Regions from separate parts of the Bacillus sp. SH7-1 genome, predicted to be linked through region 3. Evidence: riboswitches for the same ligand, from Rfam matches in the RefSeq annotation. Region 3 holds a riboswitch; each other region holds the start of a gene.

Region 1 (5,402 bases), on a different contig from region 3:
ATGGCCTGCTTCTTTTAACAATTCATGTAATAGTTGTCCGCTCTTATCTGTCTCTTCTGTACGTGTATCGGAAATCGTTACAATCTTGCAACGCACTTCTTTTGGCGCTTGTTTTTTATGTTCGGTTACGCTCATTTTTTATCTTTCCTTTCTTAAAGACTTTTCTTCATTTTATCATACATACCTTTACACAATTATGTATGAAGCCGATGATGCATCATGATACAATATAAGTATACTAATCCACAAAAAGGAAAATATAAAACATTCTTTCTTATCCCCTATAGACTTCACATCGTTAGCTATCCTTTAACTTTTCTTATATTTTCTACATAGTAGAATGCAGTTTTTAAAATTACACTACCAAATCAATCGGAGGTCTACCTATTATGGAACTATACAAAAAATTAACAACAACATTCATCCTCTTATTCGTCGCTTCCATCACTGTTGGCTTTTCTCTAAAAGGCGCAATTCCATACGCTACATTAGTAAGTATTCTATTCGCCACGCTATTTTTACTAAGCAGTGCATTTTGCGCGGGTAAAGCACGTCAAATGAAAGGTTGATTACATATGTTCCAGAAGAAACCAACCCTTTGCAAATCATGCAAAACAGAAATATAAACGTATGAAAAAATATATTGAGCTAGAAAGAGAAGTACATTGTCATTCATGTATTCAAATAATAAGTAAAAAAAATAAAAAAAGCTTTGCGCTCACTGCGCAAAGCTTTTTTTCATATATTATAGACCAGCTTGCTCTTTTAAAGCTGCAGCTTTGTCTGTACGTTCCCATGTTAGATCTACATCAGTACGTCCGAAGTGGCCGTAAGCTGCTGTTTGTTTGTAAATTGGGCGACGTAAGTCTAGCATTTTAATAATACCAGCTGGGCGAAGATCGAAGTTGTTACGAACTAGTTCTACTAATACGTCTTCAGATACTTTACCAGTGCCGAATGTATCAACTGAAATTGATACTGGTTGTGCTACACCGATTGCGTATGCAAGTTGTACTTCTGCTTTATCAGCAAGACCAGCTGCTACGATGTTTTTCGCAACATAACGAGCTGCATATGCTGCAGAACGGTCAACTTTTGTTGCATCTTTACCAGAGAATGCACCGCCACCGTGGCGAGCGTATCCACCGTAAGTATCAACGATGATTTTACGTCCTGTTAAACCAGCATCACCTTGTGGTCCACCAATTACGAAGCGGCCAGTTGGGTTGATGAAGAATTTCGTTTCTCCATCCATTAATTCTGCTGGAACTACAGCCTTAATTACATGCTCTTTTAAATCGCGATCGATTTCTTCCCATGTAACATCTGGATGATGCTGTGTAGAAATTACAATTGTATCTACACGTACAGGTTTACCATTTTCATCATACTCAACTGTAACTTGCGTTTTTCCATCCGGACGTAAGTATGATAATGTGTCATCTTTACGTACTTCAGTTAAACGGCGAGCTAATTTGTGAGCAAGCGAGATTGGAAGTGGCATTAATTCTTGTGTCTCATTACATGCGAAACCAAACATTAAACCTTGGTCTCCTGCACCAATTGCCTCAATCTCAGCGTCAGTCATTTGACCTTCGCGTGCTTCTAGCGCTTGGTCAACACCCATAGCGATGTCAGCAGATTGCTCATCGATAGATGTTAAAACTGCACAAGTTTCTGCATCGAATCCGTATTTTGCGCGTGTGTAACCAATGCCTTGAATTGTTTCACGAACGATTTTTGGAATATCTACGTAAGTAGAAGTCGTAATTTCCCCCGCTACCAATACTAAACCAGTTGTTACAGTTGTTTCACAAGCTACACGTGCATTTGCGTCTTTTGATAAGATCGCATCTAAAATTGAATCAGAAATTTGGTCACAAATTTTATCTGGATGTCCTTCAGTTACAGACTCAGATGTGAACAGATGACGTTTTTTTGTCATGTGGTAAACCTCCCTACAGTAATTGTATATATTGTACGGAACTCATCCTTAATTTGCCACAAACTGCGACATACATTTATTCTCCCACAAGCATACAGAAAAACCTTTCCTACTTTACATAGAGGAAAGGTTTAATTTGCTACTTGCATACTGCTTTTTGCCCTTCGCTCTTATCGTTCGAGACCTGTAGCCTCGCACAGGTTTTAGCACCTATTCACCTGTATTTACCACTACAAGTGAGGTTGCTGGGCTTCATCGGGCCTGTCCCTCCGCCAGCTCGGGATAAGAGAGTATCCGTCCCAACCTATACTAAAGAAATGATATTCATTTGTCAATTAATATTCACATTTTCCTGAAAGTTTTTCTCAATGCGCCTAAATTGAAATATTAATAAGGAAATAATGTATTCACACAAACAAAAAGAAATAAATAGTATACATTATTTATATAATTGTGTTATACTCTTGTTGGGGATTACGAGAAATATTTCATTAAATGAAAAGGATGGTATATAAATATGAGTACTGTGAATGTCCAAATTGGTTTACACGAATTATTGAACGGAAGCAATGCACAGATTCAACTAAGTGTTCCGCAATTAGTGGAAAAAGTATTAATGCGAAATGAAGGGAAATTGACTTCGACTGGTGCCGTTTCTGCTTCAACAGGAAAATATACAGGACGTTCTCCTAAAGATAAATTTATTGTGAAAGAAGCATCGGTTGCTGACAAAATTGCTTGGGGAGCTGTGAATCAACCGATTTCTGAAGAACATTTTAATAAATTATATACTAAAGTTTTAGAATACTTAAAAGAAAAAGAAGAGTTATTCGTCTTCAATGGATTTGCAGGCGCTGACCGCAATTACCGCCTACCAATTCAGGTTATTAATGAATATGCATGGCACAATTTATTTGTACATCAATTATTCATTCGTCCAACTGAAGAAGAATTAACAACTCATGAATCAGAGTTCACAATTGTTTCTGCGCCGAATTTCAAAGCTGATCCAGCTGTTGACGGTACAAACTCTGAAGCATTCATTATGGTTTCATTCGAAAAACGTATCGTACTAATTGGTGGTACAGAATACGCTGGAGAAATGAAAAAATCAATCTTCTCTATTATGAACTTCTTACTACCTGAACAAGATATTCTTTCTATGCATTGCTCTGCAAACGTAGGTGAAGAAGGCGACGTGGCACTATTCTTCGGATTATCTGGAACAGGTAAAACAACATTGTCTGCTGATCCAAACCGTAAATTAATCGGCGATGATGAGCATGGATGGTCTGATAACGGTGTATTCAATATTGAAGGCGGTTGCTACGCAAAATGTGTAAACCTTTCTCACGAGAAAGAACCACAAATTTTCGATGCAATCAAATTTGGATCTGTTTTAGAAAACGTTATCATTAATAACCAAACGCGTATCGCAGACTATAACGATACTACTTTAACAGAAAATACTCGTGCTGCATACCCTATGCATGCGATCGACAATATCGTACTGCCAAGTGTTGCTGGACACCCAAATACAATCATTTTCTTAACTGCTGATGCATCTGGCGTATTGCCTCCAATCAGTAAGTTATCAAAAGAACAAGCTATGTATCATTTCTTAAGTGGTTACACTAGTAAACTAGCAGGAACAGAGCGCGGTGTTACATCTCCGCAAGCAACATTCTCAACTTGCTTCGGTTCACCATTCTTACCACTTGATGCATCTCGCTATGCTGAAATGCTTGGTGAAAAAATCGAGAAACACGATGCGAAAGTATTCTTAGTAAACACTGGCTGGACTGGTGGCGAATACGGCGTTGGAAAACGTATGAACTTAGGTTACACTCGTGCAATGATTCAAGCTGCATTAAACGGCGAACTTGCGAAAACAGAAACAGCTAAACATGACATCTTCGGTCTTGAAGTTCCACTTCACGTACCAGGTGTACCTGACGAAGTGTTAATGCCTGAACAAACTTGGGCTGATAAAGCTGCTTACAAAGCAAAAGCAATCGAGCTTGCAAATGAATTCAAAGAGAACTTCAAAAAGTTCGACAGCGTATCTGAAGACATTATTAACTTAGGCGGTCCAATCGCTTAATTGCAAACTTTCTGTTGGAATAACCCTTTTACTCATATGAATAAGTGTCGTGTAACCGTAAAGTTCCGCGTACTCACCGACAAAACCCAATGCGGCTTAACGGTTCACACACTTACATAAAAAAGAAGCTTACGTTTTTTACGTAAGCTTCTTTCTATATCTTCTCTCTTCATCCGTGATGTAGTTCGGAAAAATTACAGAAAATTCATTTTATAATTATTCACTTTTCGTTTTTTATGATAAAATTTACATATACAGGAAAGGGTGAGTCCTATGAAAAATTTTTCTCGTACAGGAAAAATATTATTCAGTTATGGAGCCATTCAAATGTTTTGGGGACTTGTGATGCTTAACGTTAATTTATTTGAGCATACAAGTGAAACGATAAAATACATCATTCTAATTACCGGACTAGTTTGTTGTATTATATCCAACTTTTTCAAAGAACCTAAGGGTCATACTAATACTTGATTTCATATTAACTTACTGGAAGCAGAAACCTGTATTTTATGCAAAGCTACGCTTCCTGTTGTACTATCCATCGCCGGATTCTCTATTCCATCTAAAAAGATGCTTTTTATCTTTTTAGCTCTTCGTTAATTCTTTTTCATCTTTCATGCTATAGTATCCTAAATTAACAACAATTAAGAAATAGCCGCCCATAATCCCTACTGCAAATGCCCACATCACCATGTGGTGCTCAATTTCGTACATAATAATAGCACCTAAAATAGCCGCAGCAAAACGATTAAACATACCAAGCGTCGGTGCTTTCGTTTTCTTTACGATACTATCTCCAAGCTTCTCAATTCGTCTCCCTAAAAGCCAAACGCAATACATACTTACGATAAGTCCAATTCCAGCGCCTAAAAAATGTGCTGAAAACGGTGTTAACATCCATCCTATTAACAAAATACCTAGTATATAATACGATTGAATTTTAAATGACCTTAATGACATACTAATCATGCTGTTCTCCTCTTCAGTAATTTTTATCTATCCAACAAAAAATTTCTTTCAAGTTTATACTGCTTACATCCATTTCAATCAAATCAAAAACAACATAAACGATATATTTACGTTGTTTAAATGTTTTTAGGAAATAATATTATACAAGATTTCAAACATCATATTCTTATAATTTGTGACGTTTTTCCAAACATTTTTCGTCCATTTATGAAAAAAGTGATATCAATCTATGAACATACGGATATGATGTAATAAGCACACAAATAAAGGGGGCGTCTAATGATTTATTTTTTAATGGCTCTCATCCACCTTATTATCCCTGCACTTATTGGACTTTCATTGTATTGGTACACGAAAAACCATAGTATTTTCTACGCTGTCCTC
Region 2 (5,402 bases), on a different contig from region 3:
GTAAATAGCTCAAGGAATGTAATTGGATCAGCAAAGTCAGGGCTCCAGCCATCAATTCCGATTTCGTAGTCACCTTTTAATAAAAGCGAAACTTGTTGCTTACGCGGTTGCGGTTTTATATTTACTGTTAATCCATCTAGATTCTTTTCTAGTTGTCCTTTTAAGAATTCACCAGTTTTCTTATCAAGGTCAGCATCACTCGTTAATAATTCTAATGTTATCTTTTCAGAACCAAGCTCTTGTTTAGCTTTTTTCCATAACTCTTGTGCAGATTTTGTATCAACTTTTGTTAAATCGCCGTTTGCAGTACGGAAGTCTTTTCCTTCAGGTCCTTTTGCAAAGTTTTTTGGAACGAGACCAAATGTTGGTGTAGAGCCATCATTTAATAACGTATTTACAAAGGATTTTCTATCAATTGTTTGATCGATTGCTTGGCGTGCAGAAACGTTTTGAAGTACTTTGTTTTGTTGATTCATACGTAAAAATTGTACGCCTACGTTTGGACGTTCTTTAAAGTTAGCATCTTTTTTATATTTATCAACAAAGTCAGATGTTAGTTTTATACGATCTAATTGTTTTGACTCGAATAAATTTACTTCTGTTGATTTTTCTTTTACGACGTTAAAATTGATTTCTTCTAGTTTGACAGTATCTTTATCCCAATAGGTAGGGTTCTTCTTAAATTTAAAGCTTTGTTCGTGCTTCCAATCGCTTAGTGTAAAAGCTCCATTGTACAAGATTGTATTATCTTCTAAAGCGTACTTATCACCTTGTGCTTTAAAGAATTCCTCATTAATTGGTAGAAATGTTGGGAATGCTGTTAAGCTAATAAAATAAGGAACAGGACGCTCTAATTCTACCTCAAACGTATGGTCATCAACTGCTTTTACACCAAGTTGGTCGGCTGGAAGTTCTTTGTTGTTAATTTTTGTTGCGTTTTTAATATCAAAGAATAAAAATGCATATTCAGATGCTGTTGCTGGATCTACGGCACGTTGCCAAGCGAACACAAAATCTTTCGCTGTAACAGGAGTGCCGTTTGACCATTTTGAATCTCGCAAATGGAATGTGTATTTCGTTTTATCGCCACTTACTTCATGAGATTTTGCAACACCAGGAACAGGTTTGTTACCTTCACCAAGATTATACAAACCTTCAAATACGTTTCTCATTACTTGACCAGAATCAGTATCTGTAGCACGAGCCGTATCCATTGTTCGTATTTCAGTAGGTGAAGATAAGTTTAAAACCTGTTTACTAGGTGCCTCGTCTTTTGCATTTGCTCCGCTTGCTTCGTTTTTATAACTACCGCAACCAGTTAATAAAATACTTACTCCTACAACTGATGCAATACCGGGTACAAACTTCTTTTTCATTTGATTTTCCTCCTAAATAATTAAGTTTGGATGATGATGAGGGAAATGAAAAATAAAAAATCCCTCTTTTCATATTGAGAAAGAGGGATTTTTACGTACAAGTTATGCACCCGTATATAAACGAAGTCCCTCATTCTATCTTTCAAGCATAAAGCTTGCAGGAAGTGGCACAGTATTCAAAATGAACCTGTTGCCGAGGTTTCAAAGGGCCAGTCCCTCCACCTCTCTTGATACAATGAGTAAACGAATAAATTTTATTAATTTTTGTGTTTCTTTGATAATTCAAAATCTTACACCTTGAATAATAAAGTGTCAACCAAATGGAATATAGTTTAAATTTTCAGTTTTCTTAAACGGAAAAACCACTGCATATGGCAGTGGTTTTTCTACTAGAAGTTAAAATTATCTGGATCTGGACCAACGCGACGATCTTCATTTAGAGCTTGAATTGCTTTCATATCATCAGCACTTAATTCAAAGTCAAAGATGTTTGCATTTTCAATAATGCGATGTTCTTTAATTGATTTAGGAATTGTTACAACTTCGTTTTGTAAATCCCAGCGTAAAATAATTTGCGCAGTTGATTTATTATATTTTGTCGCAATTTCTTGTAACGCTGGATTATCTAGTAGTTGTCCTTGCATTAATGGTGACCAAGCTTCAAGCTGGATATTATGTTCTTTACAGAATGCATGTAACTCTTCTTGTGCTAAACGTGGGTGGTATTCCACTTGGTTGACCATTGGCTTAATTTCAGCAATTTCAAATACGTCTTGTAAGTGGTGAATGTGGAAATTACTCACACCGATAGCGCGAACACGGCCATCTTTATAAAGCTTTTCTAATGCTTTCCATGATTCGGTATATTTCCCTTTTACAGGCCAATGTACTAAATATAAATCTAAATATTCTAGACCTAATTTTTCTAATGTAGTTTCAAATGCTTGAAGTGTTGTTTCATATCCTTGATCGCTATTCCATACTTTTGATGTGATAAATAATTCTTCACGTGCAACACCTGATTCACGGATTGCTTGTCCAACACCATCTTCGTTTTGATAAATTGCTGCAGTATCGATGCTGCGATAGCCATTTTTAATTGCTGCTTTTACAGATTCAATTACTTCTGAACCATCTTCTACTTTAAAAACACCTAAACCGAACCAAGGCATTTTTACACCGTTATGTAATGTTGTATAGTCTTTTAAACTTGTTAAATTCATATTATTTCCCCCTAGCTTTTTTGTTTGTTGCTTCTACTGCTTTTTGAATTGCCTCCGAAAAATTATATTCATATAAAGCTTTGAGACCTTCAGCTGTGGAACCACCGGGTGTTGTTACTTGTTCGCGGAGGTTACCTGGATCTTGCATTTGTTCAAGCATAGAAGCAGAGCCAGAAATCATTTGAATGACAAGGTGTTTTGCGGTTGCTTCATCGACTCCATAACTTTTTGTTGCTTCAATTAAGCTTTCAGCAAAGTAATAAAGGAAAGCTGGTGCACTTCCAGTAACTGCAGTAAGCTGATGAACTTCCTCTTCAGTGCAAAGTTGCGAAGTACCAATGCCTTTTAAAAGCAGTTGCAGGGTTTCTTGATGCATCTCATTTACTGATTGTCCCATTGTATATAAGGAGATAGACTTTCCAATTTCAGCAGCTGTATTTGGTATAATCCAAGCAACAGGCGTTCCCACGGGAAGTCTTTCTTCTAAATAAGATGGTCCAATGCCAGCAGCTACCGTTACGACAAGTTGATTCGATAGTAACGGAGATAATTCCGCTAATAAACCTTCATGTGCAGAAGGCGGCATTGCTAAAACAATCGTATTAACAGATGTAACATGCTGCTTCCAATCTGTTGTAGTAGACACATTATATCGCGCTTGTAATTGTTCCAGTTTTTCTACGTTTCTTCGGTTAGAAACGATAATTTCTTCGATGTATTCTTTGCTTGTTTTAAGTAATCCGGAAAATATAGCTTCTGCCATACGACCAGCACCAATAAATAGAATTCGATGTTTAGTTAGCATATCCTCTATTCCTTTCTAGTGGAGATATGTTATAAAAAACGATACCATTTTTAAGAGAATTTTGTAAAAAGAAAAGGCTTATCGTGAGAAGGATGAAAATGGAGGGAGGAGGGTTAATACAAATAAGGTTATAAAAATTATTATACTTAAAAAACAGTTGTAATAAAAAATCCCTGAAGCATAACTGCTTCAGAGATTAATAGTTTATAAGTTTATGCTTTTGTCATACCTAACAATACAGCGCCACCGATAATTAAAACACTACCTAGTGCAATAAAGATCAATTGACGTTTTGTTTTCTTTTCACCTAAGAAGACAATTGCACCGAATGTTGAGATAACGATTCCAGTTTGAGATAATGGGAAGCTTGTTGCTACTCCGACACGTGGTAGTGAAAGAAGTAAGAATAAGTTTCCAGTTCCCCATAGTAAACCAGATAAAGCATTACGGATTGCATATTTGTTAAATGGTTTATGTTTAGATGTCAGTACAACCGCACCAACAAACATACCAACTGCTTGTGGTAAAATAGCAGACCAACCATCGATGTTATACCAACGAATAATAATTACATATACAAGATAGCCGAAAGTAGAAACAATTAAAGTAAGAAGTCCTTTTTTCAATTGTCCTGGTGGCTGAGCATTTTCTTTATCATCTAATGATGTGAATACAACACCAACTACGATTAATAGGATTGCAATCGTTCCCAGAATGATCGTTGTAGTAGTAGTCCACTCGCGGAAAGCGATAACCCCAAAGATAGAAGTTGCAACAAGTTGCATACCAGTAGAAATTGTTACGGTAGTTGAAACACCTAGTTTTTCAACTGTTTTTAATTGGTTTACTTGTCCTAAAGCCCAGAATAAACCTGAAATAAAACCAACAATTAAGACTGTCATTGTTAAAGCTGGTTGAGTAAATACATACATAATTGTTGCGAAGAATAGAGCACCGATTGTCATACCTACCGTTTGGCTATATGCACCACCGCCCATTTTTACGCTTACTAATAAGATGTTTCCCCATGCAATTGCAGGAAGAAGCGCTAATAAAATGTCCATTACAAGACTCCCTTCGGTTTGCTATACCAATATAGTTACATATCGTTCTAACGATCGGTAATGCCCCACTAATAGAGTAGAAGATTACCGATCGCTAAAACAGGATGAAGAATTCACGATATAAATGCGTTTTCATTTCTTCATTTTTTGAAACACCTCCATATAATAACAGGAAATTGCCTATTTTAGAAAGTGAATTCAAATAAAATGTATATTTTAATAAGAGGTAAAATTCAGTTATTTCCCGGTGGTATATTTTATTTCCTAAGAAATAAAGAAGCAGCTTCCAAAAAAGCTGCTTTAAAGGTTAGTAATTCTTTTGTTAATAAGCTGAATACATAGCAGAAATAGGAGTGACATACTAATAGTGATAACCACAAGTGTCCAGGCGAGTTGCATATTACTTGCGTCAATGGCCATGTAAATTGCAGTTGGGATTGTCTGTGTTTTACCAGGAATGTTCCCGGCAAACATGAGTGTAGCACCAAACTCACCGAGCGCGCGGACAAAGCTCAAAATCATCCCGCTTAGTAATGCAGGAAATGCGAGCGGAAGTGTAACGTGCAGAAAAACTTGATATTCACTTGCACCAAGATCACGAGCACTTTCTTCAATTTGTACATTTGCGATAGAAAATCCCGTTTTCGCTGATTGGTACATAAGCGGAAATGCAACAACTGTAGAAGCGATGATCGCAGCGGTAGATGTGAACATAATAGACTGCTGAAATAATGATTCAACCCACCTTCCGATCGGGCTGTTGTTTCCAAAAATGATAATGAGAAAGAAGCCGATAACAGTTGGTGGAAGTACCATTGGTAATAAGAAAATCGTTTCTAGTATTACTTTGTATCTCCATGAGGAGCGTGCCAATGCCCGTCCGATTATCGTTCCTAAAATTGTAACGATAATGGTGGCACATGCAGCTACTCGT
Region 3 (5,402 bases):
CGCTACTTCTTTTGCGAAATTCATTTCATGTGTGACAATAACCATTGTTATATGCTGCCTTGCCAAATCCTTAATGACTTGCAATACCTCGTTCACTAATTCTGGATCAAGTGCAGAAGTCGGTTCATCAAACAATAATACAGCGGGATTTAAAGCCATTGCCCTAGCAATACCTATTCTTTGTTGTTGCCCACCTGATAACATCGTTGGGTAGAAATTTTCTTTTTCAGCTAAACCTACTTGTTTTAATATTTCTCTTGCTATTCTTTTTGCTTCTTCTTCACTTTTTTTCTGTACAACTGTTAATGGCGTTGTAATATTTTGCAATGCTGTTTTATTTTTAAATAAATTATAGTTTTGAAAAACCATTGCTGTTTTTTGGCGTAATTTTATTATTTCCTTTTTATAAAGCTTCTTCGCATGAATCTCTAAATCTTCAATTCTAATACTTCCATCCTCTGGTTGTTCTAATAAATTTAAACATCTTAATAGTGTCGATTTACCTGAACCAGAAGGTCCAATAATGACTACCACTTCTCCTTTATTTACAGTAAGTGAGATTCCTTTTAGTACTTCATTTCTTTCGTAAGATTTATACAAATTACTTATCTCAATCACACATATCACCTCATCCCTGTTACAAATACGGTGCATCGAGTTTCTTTTCTAACTTTTTCTGTCCCCAGCTAATTACAATTGTAATAATCCAATATACAATCGCTACCGCTAAGTAACTTTCCATATAACGATACGATTGTGCCGCTAACATTTTCGCCTGCGCTAAAATTTCAGCCACCCCAACTGCAAAAGATAAAGAAGATTCTTTTAACAATCCGACAAAATTATTTCCAAGTGACGGTACTGCAACACGAATAGCTTGTGGAAAGATAATCTGTCGCATCGCTTGCGCTTTTGTCATTCCAACTGATAAACAAGCATCCATTTGTCCTGATTCCACAGCATTTAATGAGCCTCTAATAATCTCTGACAAATAAGCAGCATTATTTAAACTGAGACCAATTAAAGTTGCTTGCATCGCTGTAAGTACTGTAAAGGTTGGAAATATTTGCGGCAATCCGAAATACAACACAAACAATTGAACTAATAAAGGTGTTCCTCTAAAGAAAGATATATATACTCTTGCAATAGAATATAAAAATTTTGTTTTGTTTTTCGTTATGATTGCCAAGCAAATCCCTATAACAAAAGAAATAATCATTGAAACTACAGTAATTCCTAAAGTTATGTATACATACTTAAATAATTGCGGAAAACTTTCTAAAAAATACGTTACATCAAACTTCACTCTATCCCCCCTCTCTAAATAAAAAACTCTTCTTACACATATAAGAAGAGTTGAATGTTAATCCATTTCCCCTCATCTTCCAAACGCTTCATACGTTTGCTGGAATTAGCACAGTACTTGTGTAGCCTGTTGCTGAGATTTCATCGGGCCAGTCCCTCCATCTCTCTTGATAAGAAAACCAATAAATTTTTCCATTTATTTCGTTGTTATTATGAAGAATACAGTTAATTATATATAATGTCAATAGGAAAACTAAGAATTAAATTCAATACTTTTCCAAATATCTTGGTCCTTACATTCACCGAGTCTTGAAGCGTATCATTAATACTCAATAAACTGCACAGAAAAAGCCATGCTTTCTATTGTTAATAGAAAGCATGGCTTTTTTATAGATTATTATTCTTATCGCATTTTATGTACTTCAGCAACTAACTTTCCGCCCTGGATGCCCATATAAAGTTTCACAGGTGCATCATTTGTGTTTTCAAACACTAAATCTAAGTATGGATACGCAATTGTAGCATCTCTTCCTTGTGGAACATAGCCTACTGTTTTAGAATGTGTCGTTCTCTCTACCATTTTTAAACCAGCTTGATCTGCTGCATTGTATAAAGTTGATGATGTTTGACAAACACCACCACCGTATCCATCTACTAATTTACCATCTACAATTTCTTTTCCTAATTGATATCCTTTATCTGGCGTTGTATCACCAATTAATGCATTGAAAGAGAAACGGTCTCCTTTTGCTAATACAACTCCATTTATGCTCGCTGCTGACAAACGAATATTCTCAATACGGCCACCTGTTGAGCCACCTAAATTCGTTTCATATCTACCAATTACCGTACCACTTCCTTGCGCATCACTTATTGTTGCAGTAGGCTTTTTCTCAACAATAGGTAATTGATATGAAGAATCCCACATACCAACGTTTAATAATTTATCTACTAACTCTTTTTCCATCAATTCATAAGCAGGTTTTCCTTCTTGCCAACTCCCATCAGATGCTAAACGTGAAGGAACCATCTTTTTGTCAACGCTTTTCCCAACCTCGCTAGCAACCTTTGTTACCGATTTTTTAAATTTTACTTCGTCTTCAAAATAACCTAGACTCGATAAATCTAGCTTTTTCACTTCCGTACCTGTACGACCATCTACTAAACTAATAGAATCCTGTACTTCTGCTTTAGCCTCTACCGTGTGGCCACCAATATCACTTACTAATGCAACATCACTTACTTTTGTACCACAGCCACTCACTACAGCTACACATAACACCCCAACTAATATACCCTTTACTTTACGGAACAATATACTCTCCCCTTTTTCCCAATATTACTTTTATGTATTATTTCATTTTTATGTATGTTTTGTTACAATCATTTTACAATATATTTATAAATTGTTACAAGTTATTTTTTACTCTATATAAATTACCCTTTTCTTTTCCGAATGTCTATACATATTTGCATAAAAGTTTGAGTTTGATAGAATTGTAACCTTTATGTAACCCCATTCTTTTATCCAGTATATACCATAAAACAAAAGAAATACAAATGTAAAAACTCCATATTCTTATTTATAAAGAAACTTCTCTTGAACATAAATAGGTATTTGCCGTGCCATCGCTCCGCTTTTGCACATACATTATGGTGAATTTAACCTATTTTAAAGAAATGGAGGATGTTTTTATGTACCCCTACAATCCATACGATCCATATAACCAAAATGGTTATCAGCCTCAATATGATTTACAAGCACAATACCAACAATATATAGATCCAGCAGAACAAGTTAATCTATATGATCAAAATCGACAATTCCAACTTCCAATCTCTTTTCCTGGTACTGGAAACCGTCAACTAGAAAGACGAGTAAATGAGCTTGAGCAAAGAGTACGTCAATTAGAAAACACGGTTGAGCGTCATACACGTAGATTAAACCGCTTAAACCAACGTTTACGTACAATAGAAAACAGGCTAAACATTCCATTTTCAGCATTAGAAGACGGATTTTAATTTCGAAAATAAAAAATATATGAAGGAAGGGGCTCCCCCTTCCTTATATAAATTGACGAAAGTTTTTTCCATCTCTATACTGGTAAGAGTTAACGAAATGAAACAAGGTGATAAATATGGATTTTGAAATAAATTATCTTTCCTTTTATGTTGTACAAGTAGAAGGAAAAGGTGAAGCTGTTGATAAACGCTACAAACATTTTCAAACATTAGACGCTGAAGAGTATGAAGATAGCTCCTTAAAAGAATTTTTGAATGGAGAATTATTAAAAATTTCAAAGCGAAAAGTAGAACGTCATGCGAAAACAGAACAAGCTCCGACAAAAATCGGTCGCTTCATTGTAGAAGAAGGGCACGAACTTGATTCAAACCCTCATTACAACCTATTTAATCGCATTCGCTTTGCAGATACGAAGGAAAACTTCAAAGATATGAGCGAACCTCTCGTTTATACATATCTTGACACAAGTGCTGTACGCGGTGGTGTATTTTTAATTGCGCAAGCAAAACTACGCAAATACTTTGATGATCCATTCGTTTTCGTTATGAAATGTGACTTCGAGCCGAAAGTCGCTTCCATTTCCGATGAATCTACACTGATTCGTAACGTTGAAATGGCCATCACAACAAAAAATATGAAATCTATCCAATATCCGTACATGCCCGAAGAAGGTATGGTCGAAGTGGGCGAGCTAAAGATTCACCAAGCATCACACGCCCGTTACTTTGAAGACTTCTTAAAATTCGTCGAATACGAACGCTCTATGCCTGAAATTATGAAAACACAAGTAATGGACATGGTATATGACCAAATTGAAGATGTATTTGAAGAAGGTACGGAAGAACGTGAACAATTCGACCAAGCGATGGAAGTATGGGCTGCCAGTCCAAAACGTGAAATTATGGAACAATTTTCAACCGAAGAAGTAATGGAAGCTACCGCTCAAATCGTCGAGCATGCTCCTGAAGTGGAATTAAAGCTAAAAGCAGATCATATCTCTGTGAAGGCCCTGCTTGCTGATTTCGGGGATCAAATACATATCGCAAAGGTAAATGATCGGTACGTATTAATGATTGAAGCCGATACACTTACGTTTGAGAAAGGCTTCTCTCCGATTGAGTTTCTGAAGCCAGATGAATTGCAAGATGTGATTGAGCGGATTGAGAATAAGCAGCAGTATTCTTATGATCCGAACGGGATTGAATAAATCCTTCCATATAGCTGTTTTTACTGGGCGCTTTTAATAAGCGCTCTTTTATTTGGGACATAGTTTTCATTTATAGAAAAACCGATTCTTAGTAGAATCGGTTTTTCTGCTTTATAACAAAATATGATTATGTTTAAAAATTATTTTTAATCTAATATGACATTTGTTACAGAATCAAGTAGATTCCTGCCTTGTTGTACAAGCTTATTTCCATTAAAGATCTTTGCTTCAATATTTCTAGTTGACCAAGTCCTTCTAAAGTTTTTGGTGCGCTTCCTTTTAATCACTATGTATATTCTTAAAATGAAACTTTTACTTTATTATCTCAAATTTATTGTACTCATAAAAAGATAGTTGAAAACGATATACCGGATGCTCTCTCACCCAATCATAGGCTTCTTCTAAAATTTCCATTTTGTTTTGTAGGTCTTTAAGTTCACTACATTCGTCCTTTTTCTGTTTGCACAGGGGACAGAACCCGTTCACTATTTCGGCACTCGTCGCTCTAATAGTTCTATTTTCTAAATCAACTACTATTTGAAGAATAAGAGAATGCTCTTCCTTTGTAGTCACCGTCATTTCAGCAATCCCGGCCTCATTCCAAAAAACACCGTTTAATTCCATCTGTACGGTGACATCTTTAATATCCAAGTCTATCACTATCACACCTCCCTTGTACAAACTCTTATTTTACTCTTTATACGAACTTGAACAACAAATAAAAAAGTTAAACTTTCAGGTTTATAGCTTAAATGAAAGAGTTCGTCAATTAGAAAATACAGTTGAGCGACACACCCACCGGCTGAACCATTTAAATTAACGTTTACGTACTGTAGAAAACCGATTAAATATTCCATTTTCAGAAGA
Region 4 (5,402 bases), on a different contig from region 3:
ATCTGCAAGACGCTTTTCTTCCTCAGGAATTGACGCATACCGTTCTAATTTTTCCGTATTCACAATCGCGTAATCTAATCCTGCTTTCGTTGCATGATATAAAAAGACAGAATTTAATACTTCGCGTCCAGCTGGTGGTAAACCAAATGATATGTTACTTACACCTAAAATCGTTAAACATTCTGGTAACGCTTCTTTAATAAGGCGAATCCCTTCTATCGTCGCTGCCGCTGAGCCAATATATTCTTCATCACCTGTACCTACCGGAAATACAAGTGCATCAAAAATAATATCTGACGGGCGTATACCATATTTCGTCGTCAATAACTCATAACTTCTTTTCGCAATTTCAAGTTTTCGTTCCGCACTTACTGCCATACCATCTTCATCAATTGTTCCTACAACAATAGCTGCACCATATTTCTGAAGAAGCGGTGTCACTTTTTTAAATCGTTCTTCTCCATCTTCTAAATTAATTGAGTTAATAACAGCTTTTCCTTGAATATAAGTAAGAGCTCGCTCCATCACATTTTCATCTGTTGAGTCAATCATAATCGGTACTTTTAACACTTTCGTAACTTCCGCCAAGAAGTTTTCCATATCTTCTATTTCATCCCGGTCCGGGTCTGCCATACAAATATCAATAATATGAGCATTTTTCTTCACTTGTGCTCTTGCGACTTCAGCAGCTTCTTCAAATTTCCCTTCTGCTACTAATCTTTTAAATTTACGTGACCCAATAACATTCGTTCTTTCACCTACAAATAACGGTCTCATAGAATCATCATATTGCAGTGCCTCTAATCCACTAACCCCATGCCCTTCTCGTTCATGATGTTCACGCGGCTTAAGCGAATCTAACGCAGATTTCATTGCTTTTATATGTTCTGGTGTTGTGCCACAACAACCACCGATAATATTAACCCATCCTTCTTCAGCAAATCGCTTCACTTTTTCAGCGAGAGAAGATGGAGATTCATGATAATGTCCATCTTCATCAGGAAGACCTGCATTTGGATAACAAGAAATGTAACACTCCGACAAATCAGATAGTGAACGAATATGATCTCTCATAAACTCCGGACCAGTCGCACAGTTTAATCCAACAGATAACGGCTTCATATGTTCTACCGATAAGTAAAAAGCCTCAATTGTTTGACCAGCCAGAGTCGTTCCCATCGGTTCAATTGTTCCTGAAATCATGATAGGTACAATTTTATTTAGTTCGTCAAAAGCTGCTTGAATTCCAATATAAGCAGCCTTCACGTTACGCATATCTTGACTCGTCTCAACGAGTAATACATCAACTTCTCCCTTCAGCAATCCTCTTGCCTGCCGTGTATAAGCTTCAATTAGTTCTTCAAACGTCACACCACCAGTAACACTAATCGCTTTCGTTGTCGGTCCCATTGCTCCCGCAACATATACTTCCTTCCCACTTTCTATAACAGCTTGCTTTGCTAAACTCGCTGCCTTCTCATTTAGCTCCTCGTCTAAATGAGACAACGCATAATCACTTAATACAATATTTGTCGCCCCAAATGTATTTGTTTCAATAATATCCGCTCCGGCTTCAATATAAGCTTTATGAATCTTTAAAATAACATCTGGTCTTGTTTCTACTAAATATTCATTACAGCCTTCGTACTCTTCACCTCCGAAATCTTCCGCTGTTAAGTCCTCTTGCTGGATCATTGTTCCCATTGCACCATCTAATATTAAAATGTTATTTTGTAATTTCTCTTCTATACATTTCATCAATTAATACCTTCTTTCACTTCTTGCTTTTCTCTCACATATTTAACAAGGTGTTCTGTAATTTCATATTTGAGAAATGGTGTAATAAGATAAATGCCGTTAAAATATTTCATCGCCGCATCGATCAATTCTTGTGAAATGCGAATCCCTTCCTCAATTGCTGCCTCTTTCGTTTCATGTCCATCCATTCTCTCTCTTATTTCTTCAGGAAGTGTAATACCCGGCACCTCAAAATGAAGAAAATCTGCATTCCGTTTGCTTATTAATGGCATAATCCCAATAAAAATAGGTTGTTCCAAATGCTTTGTTGCTTCATATACTTCTTCAATTAACGCGATATCATAAATCGGCTGAGTTAAGAAGTATTCCGCTCCAGCATCTATTTTCCGTTCCATTCGCTTAACCGCTGCTTTTAAATGTCTTACATGCGGATTAAACGCCCCTCCCACTGAAAACCTTGTTGCTGGACCTATTGATTTCCCTAAAATAGAGCGCCCATCATTCATTTCTTTAATCATTTTAATGAGCTCGATAGAGGACAAATCATATACAGAAGTCGCACCTGGAAAATCACCGACGCGTGCTGGATCACCTGTTAAAGCTAACACTTCCTCCATACCTAATGCTGATAAGCCTAGTAAATGAGATTGTAGCCCGATGACGTTATGGTCTCTACACGTTAAATGCGTCAATACTGGAATATCATGCTTCGTTAATAACGCTCCCATTGCCATATTCGAAACGCGAGGCGATGCTAATGAATTATCTGCTAGAGTAATAGCGTCTGCTCCAGCTCTTTTCAATGCTCTTGCTCCTTCAAAAAAACGCTGCGTATCTAACGTTTTCGGGGGATCTAATTCTACTACTACTGTCGTTTGTTTTTTTGCTTTCTCTGCTAAAGTGACATGAGCTTTCGAACGTTTCTCGTGTGTATGAACTACTTTTGGTCTTTGAATCGTATCTTTTTCTATTACAGGCGTAACATTTAGAATGGCACGTTTCATACTTTCAATATGTTCTGGAGTCGTGCCACAACAACCACCCAATAACCGAATGCCTTGCTCAATAAATTTCGGTGTCATCGCTTCGAAATAAGCTGGACTCCCCTCATATACGTAACGTCCCTCCACATAATTTGGGAGACCTGCATTCGGATATGCTGACAAGTAACCATTTTGCGGAATCGATATCATTTTAAAAGCTTCCGTCATATGAAGTGGCCCTAGTTGGCAGTTCAATCCAACGACATTTGCACCGTAATCTAAAAGCCGTTTTAATATTTCATTTACATCATTTCCATTTTGAGTCGTACCTGCCTCATGTAACGCTAATTGGGCTACAATTGGAATGTTCGTTTGTTTTCGTAACACCTGAACAGCATGAAGTAATTCAAACTCATCATAAAAAGTCTCTAATAGCAGTCCATCAACCTGTTCTTCTAGTAATGCACTTGCCTGCTCAAGTAGCATAAATTCTCTTTCCATATCAGTAGTTGTAACGGCTCCAATATGTTTCATACCGCCAATTGTTCCTAAAATTGCATTTCTATCTGTCACAGATGCTTTCGCCAATTTTACTGCCGCTCTATTAATTTCAGTAACTTGATTTTCTAAACCATACATACGTAATTTCGCTTCATTTGCTCCGTACGTATTTGTTTGAATCACATCTGCCCCAGCAGCTACATATTGCTTATGAATCGATATAATTAAATCTGGATCAGATATATTCAATTCTTCAAAACTACTTTGCAAACCATGTGAATGTAATAACGTCCCAACCGCACCATCACCTATTACAATTCCTTTTGATAATAAATCTAGTACTTTCACAAATCTCCCTCATTTCTATCAATATAAAAACCCCCTCTTCACTTTGAAGAGGGGGACATAATTGTTCCTCCTCTTATTATGCAAAACATTCGTTTTGCAGGTATTAGCACCGTTTCAAACATTTCGTTTGAAGGTTGCCGGGTTTCACAGGGCCTTTCCCTCCACCGCTCTCAATAAGAGTTGTCTTTATTATTTTATTTATGTAGCTAAAAGGAAATACGTTCCCCTTTTAACAATGTTTGTTAATTTTTTAATAAATTTAGCACGCATAAATGCAAAAGTCAATGACAGTTGCGGAAAAATAAAAATTATTTAAAATAAAGTTGCAATTCAATTATCTTTTGTTGTAAAGTTAAAAACATAATAAAATTTCATACGAACATTCTTATCTAGAGAGGTAGAGGGACTGGCCCTATGACGCCTCAGCAACCATTAACATTTGTTAATAAGGTGCTAATTCCAGCAAATTGTGAAAGATTTGACAGATGAGAAGAAGACTCTATTCAAACCGAAAGCCTTCTTCTTAGAAGGCTTTTTTTATTTTACATTCACTTAATTGTTAATTTAAAAAGGAGGAATTTTCACATGTCAACTATCGAAACAAAACTAGCACAAATCGGAAATCGTAGCGAAACTACAACAGGAACGGTTAACCCACCTGTTTATTTCTCAACCGCTTATCGTCATGAAGGAATTGGCAAATCTACTGGCTTTGACTATTCACGAACTGGCAATCCAACTCGCGGCCTTTTAGAACAGGCAATTGCAGATTTAGAATACGGTGAACAAGGTTATGCCTGTAGTTCAGGGATGGCAGCTGTTCTCCTCGTCCTCTCCCTATTCCGCTCCGGAGACGAACTTATTGTATCTGAAGATTTATACGGGGGCACTTATCGATTATTTTCTGAGCACGAAAAAAAGTGGAACGTTCGATGTAGATACGTAAATACACAATCTATTAAACAAATTGAGCAAGCTATCACAACTGAAACGAAAGCTATTTTCATAGAAACTCCGACAAATCCATTAATGCAAGTTACTGATATTGCCGCTGTCGCAACTGTAGCGAAAAGACACGGACTACTTCTTATTGTAGATAACACATTCTACACGCCTTATATACAGCAGCCATTAACAGAAGGTGCCGACATTGTAATTCATAGTGCAACGAAATATTTAGGAGGACATAACGATGTCCTAAGCGGACTAGTCGTTGCAAAAGGAAAGGAACTTTGTGAGGAAATCGCTCATTATCATAATGCCTCTGGTGCGGTCTTAAGCCCATTTGACTCATGGCTATTAATTCGTGGTATGAAAACGTTAGCTCTTCGCATGAGACAACATGAAGAAAATGCAAAAGCAGTTGTTGCTTATTTAAATGATGAGGACGGGGTAACAGATGTATTTTATCCAGGAAGAGGCGGCATGATCTCATTTCGTCTTAAAGATGAAACATGGATTAATCCATTCTTACAATCTTTATCCTTAATCACATTTGCTGAAAGTCTCGGTGGTGTTGAAAGTTTAATGACTTATCCAGCAACACAAACACACGCTGATATTCCTGAAGAAATCAGAACAGCAAACGGTGTATGTAATCGTCTTCTTCGATTTTCCGTTGGCATCGAAAATAGTAACGATTTAATTCAAGACTTACAGCAAGCCATTAAACTTGTAAAAGAAGGTGTAAGAATATGAGTTATTCTATAGATACACTTTTACTACACAACCAATATAAACATGACTCACAAACAGGAGCTGTTAACGTTCCCATCTATAACACATCAACATTCCATCAGTTTGATGTAGATA

What was found. A riboswitch is a leader RNA that binds a small molecule or an ion and turns the genes downstream of it on or off. The one in region 3 is predicted to bind S-adenosylmethionine.
Region 1: linked by a shared signal. The riboswitch ahead of metK (methionine adenosyltransferase) and the one ahead of DN390_RS26335 (amino acid ABC transporter permease) in region 3 are both predicted to bind S-adenosylmethionine.
Region 2: linked by a shared signal. The riboswitch ahead of DN390_RS18550 (peptide ABC transporter substrate-binding protein) and the one ahead of DN390_RS26335 (amino acid ABC transporter permease) in region 3 are both predicted to bind S-adenosylmethionine.
Region 4: linked by a shared signal. The riboswitch ahead of DN390_RS05515 (bifunctional homocysteine S-methyltransferase/methylenetetrahydrofolate reductase) and the one ahead of DN390_RS26335 (amino acid ABC transporter permease) in region 3 are both predicted to bind S-adenosylmethionine.

The regions. Positions count from the first base shown of each region.
Region 1 covers NZ_QNUD01000030.1:111,146-116,547, reverse strand. Annotated here, with positions in the region: gene DN390_RS22460 (MogA/MoaB family molybdenum cofactor biosynthesis protein) at 1-135, opposite strand, end outside; gene DN390_RS22455 (hypothetical protein) at 390-569, shown strand; gene metK (methionine adenosyltransferase) at 746-1,945, opposite strand; SAM riboswitch class I at 2,113-2,234, opposite strand; gene pckA (phosphoenolpyruvate carboxykinase (ATP)) at 2,463-4,049, shown strand; gene DN390_RS22440 (hypothetical protein) at 4,323-4,520, shown strand; gene DN390_RS22435 (ATP synthase subunit I) at 4,635-5,018, opposite strand; gene DN390_RS22430 (hypothetical protein) at 5,298-5,402, shown strand, end outside.
Region 2 covers NZ_QNUD01000021.1:54,789-60,190, reverse strand. Annotated here, with positions in the region: gene DN390_RS18550 (peptide ABC transporter substrate-binding protein) at 1-1,376, opposite strand, end outside; SAM riboswitch class I at 1,509-1,613, opposite strand; gene DN390_RS18545 (aldo/keto reductase) at 1,766-2,599, opposite strand; gene proC (pyrroline-5-carboxylate reductase) at 2,601-3,404, opposite strand; gene DN390_RS18535 (GRP family sugar transporter) at 3,617-4,468, opposite strand; gene modB (molybdate ABC transporter permease subunit) at 4,769-5,402, opposite strand, start outside.
Region 3 covers NZ_QNUD01000042.1:27,037-32,438, forward strand. Annotated here, with positions in the region: gene DN390_RS26330 (amino acid ABC transporter ATP-binding protein) at 1-618, opposite strand, end outside; gene DN390_RS26335 (amino acid ABC transporter permease) at 638-1,306, opposite strand; SAM riboswitch class I at 1,376-1,482, opposite strand; gene DN390_RS26340 (VanW family protein) at 1,709-2,620, opposite strand; gene DN390_RS26345 (hypothetical protein) at 2,959-3,327, shown strand; gene DN390_RS26350 (DUF3900 domain-containing protein) at 3,444-4,535, shown strand; gene DN390_RS26355 (hypothetical protein) at 4,848-5,195, opposite strand; partial or broken gene DN390_RS31710 (hypothetical protein) at 5,284-5,352, shown strand.
Region 4 covers NZ_QNUD01000005.1:417,897-423,298, reverse strand. Annotated here, with positions in the region: gene metH (methionine synthase) at 1-1,758, opposite strand, end outside; gene DN390_RS05515 (bifunctional homocysteine S-methyltransferase/methylenetetrahydrofolate reductase) at 1,758-3,590, opposite strand; SAM riboswitch class I at 3,661-3,770, opposite strand; SAM riboswitch class I at 3,973-4,082, shown strand; gene metI (cystathionine gamma-synthase/O-acetylhomoserine thiolyase) at 4,176-5,288, shown strand; gene metC (cystathionine beta-lyase) at 5,285-5,402, shown strand, end outside.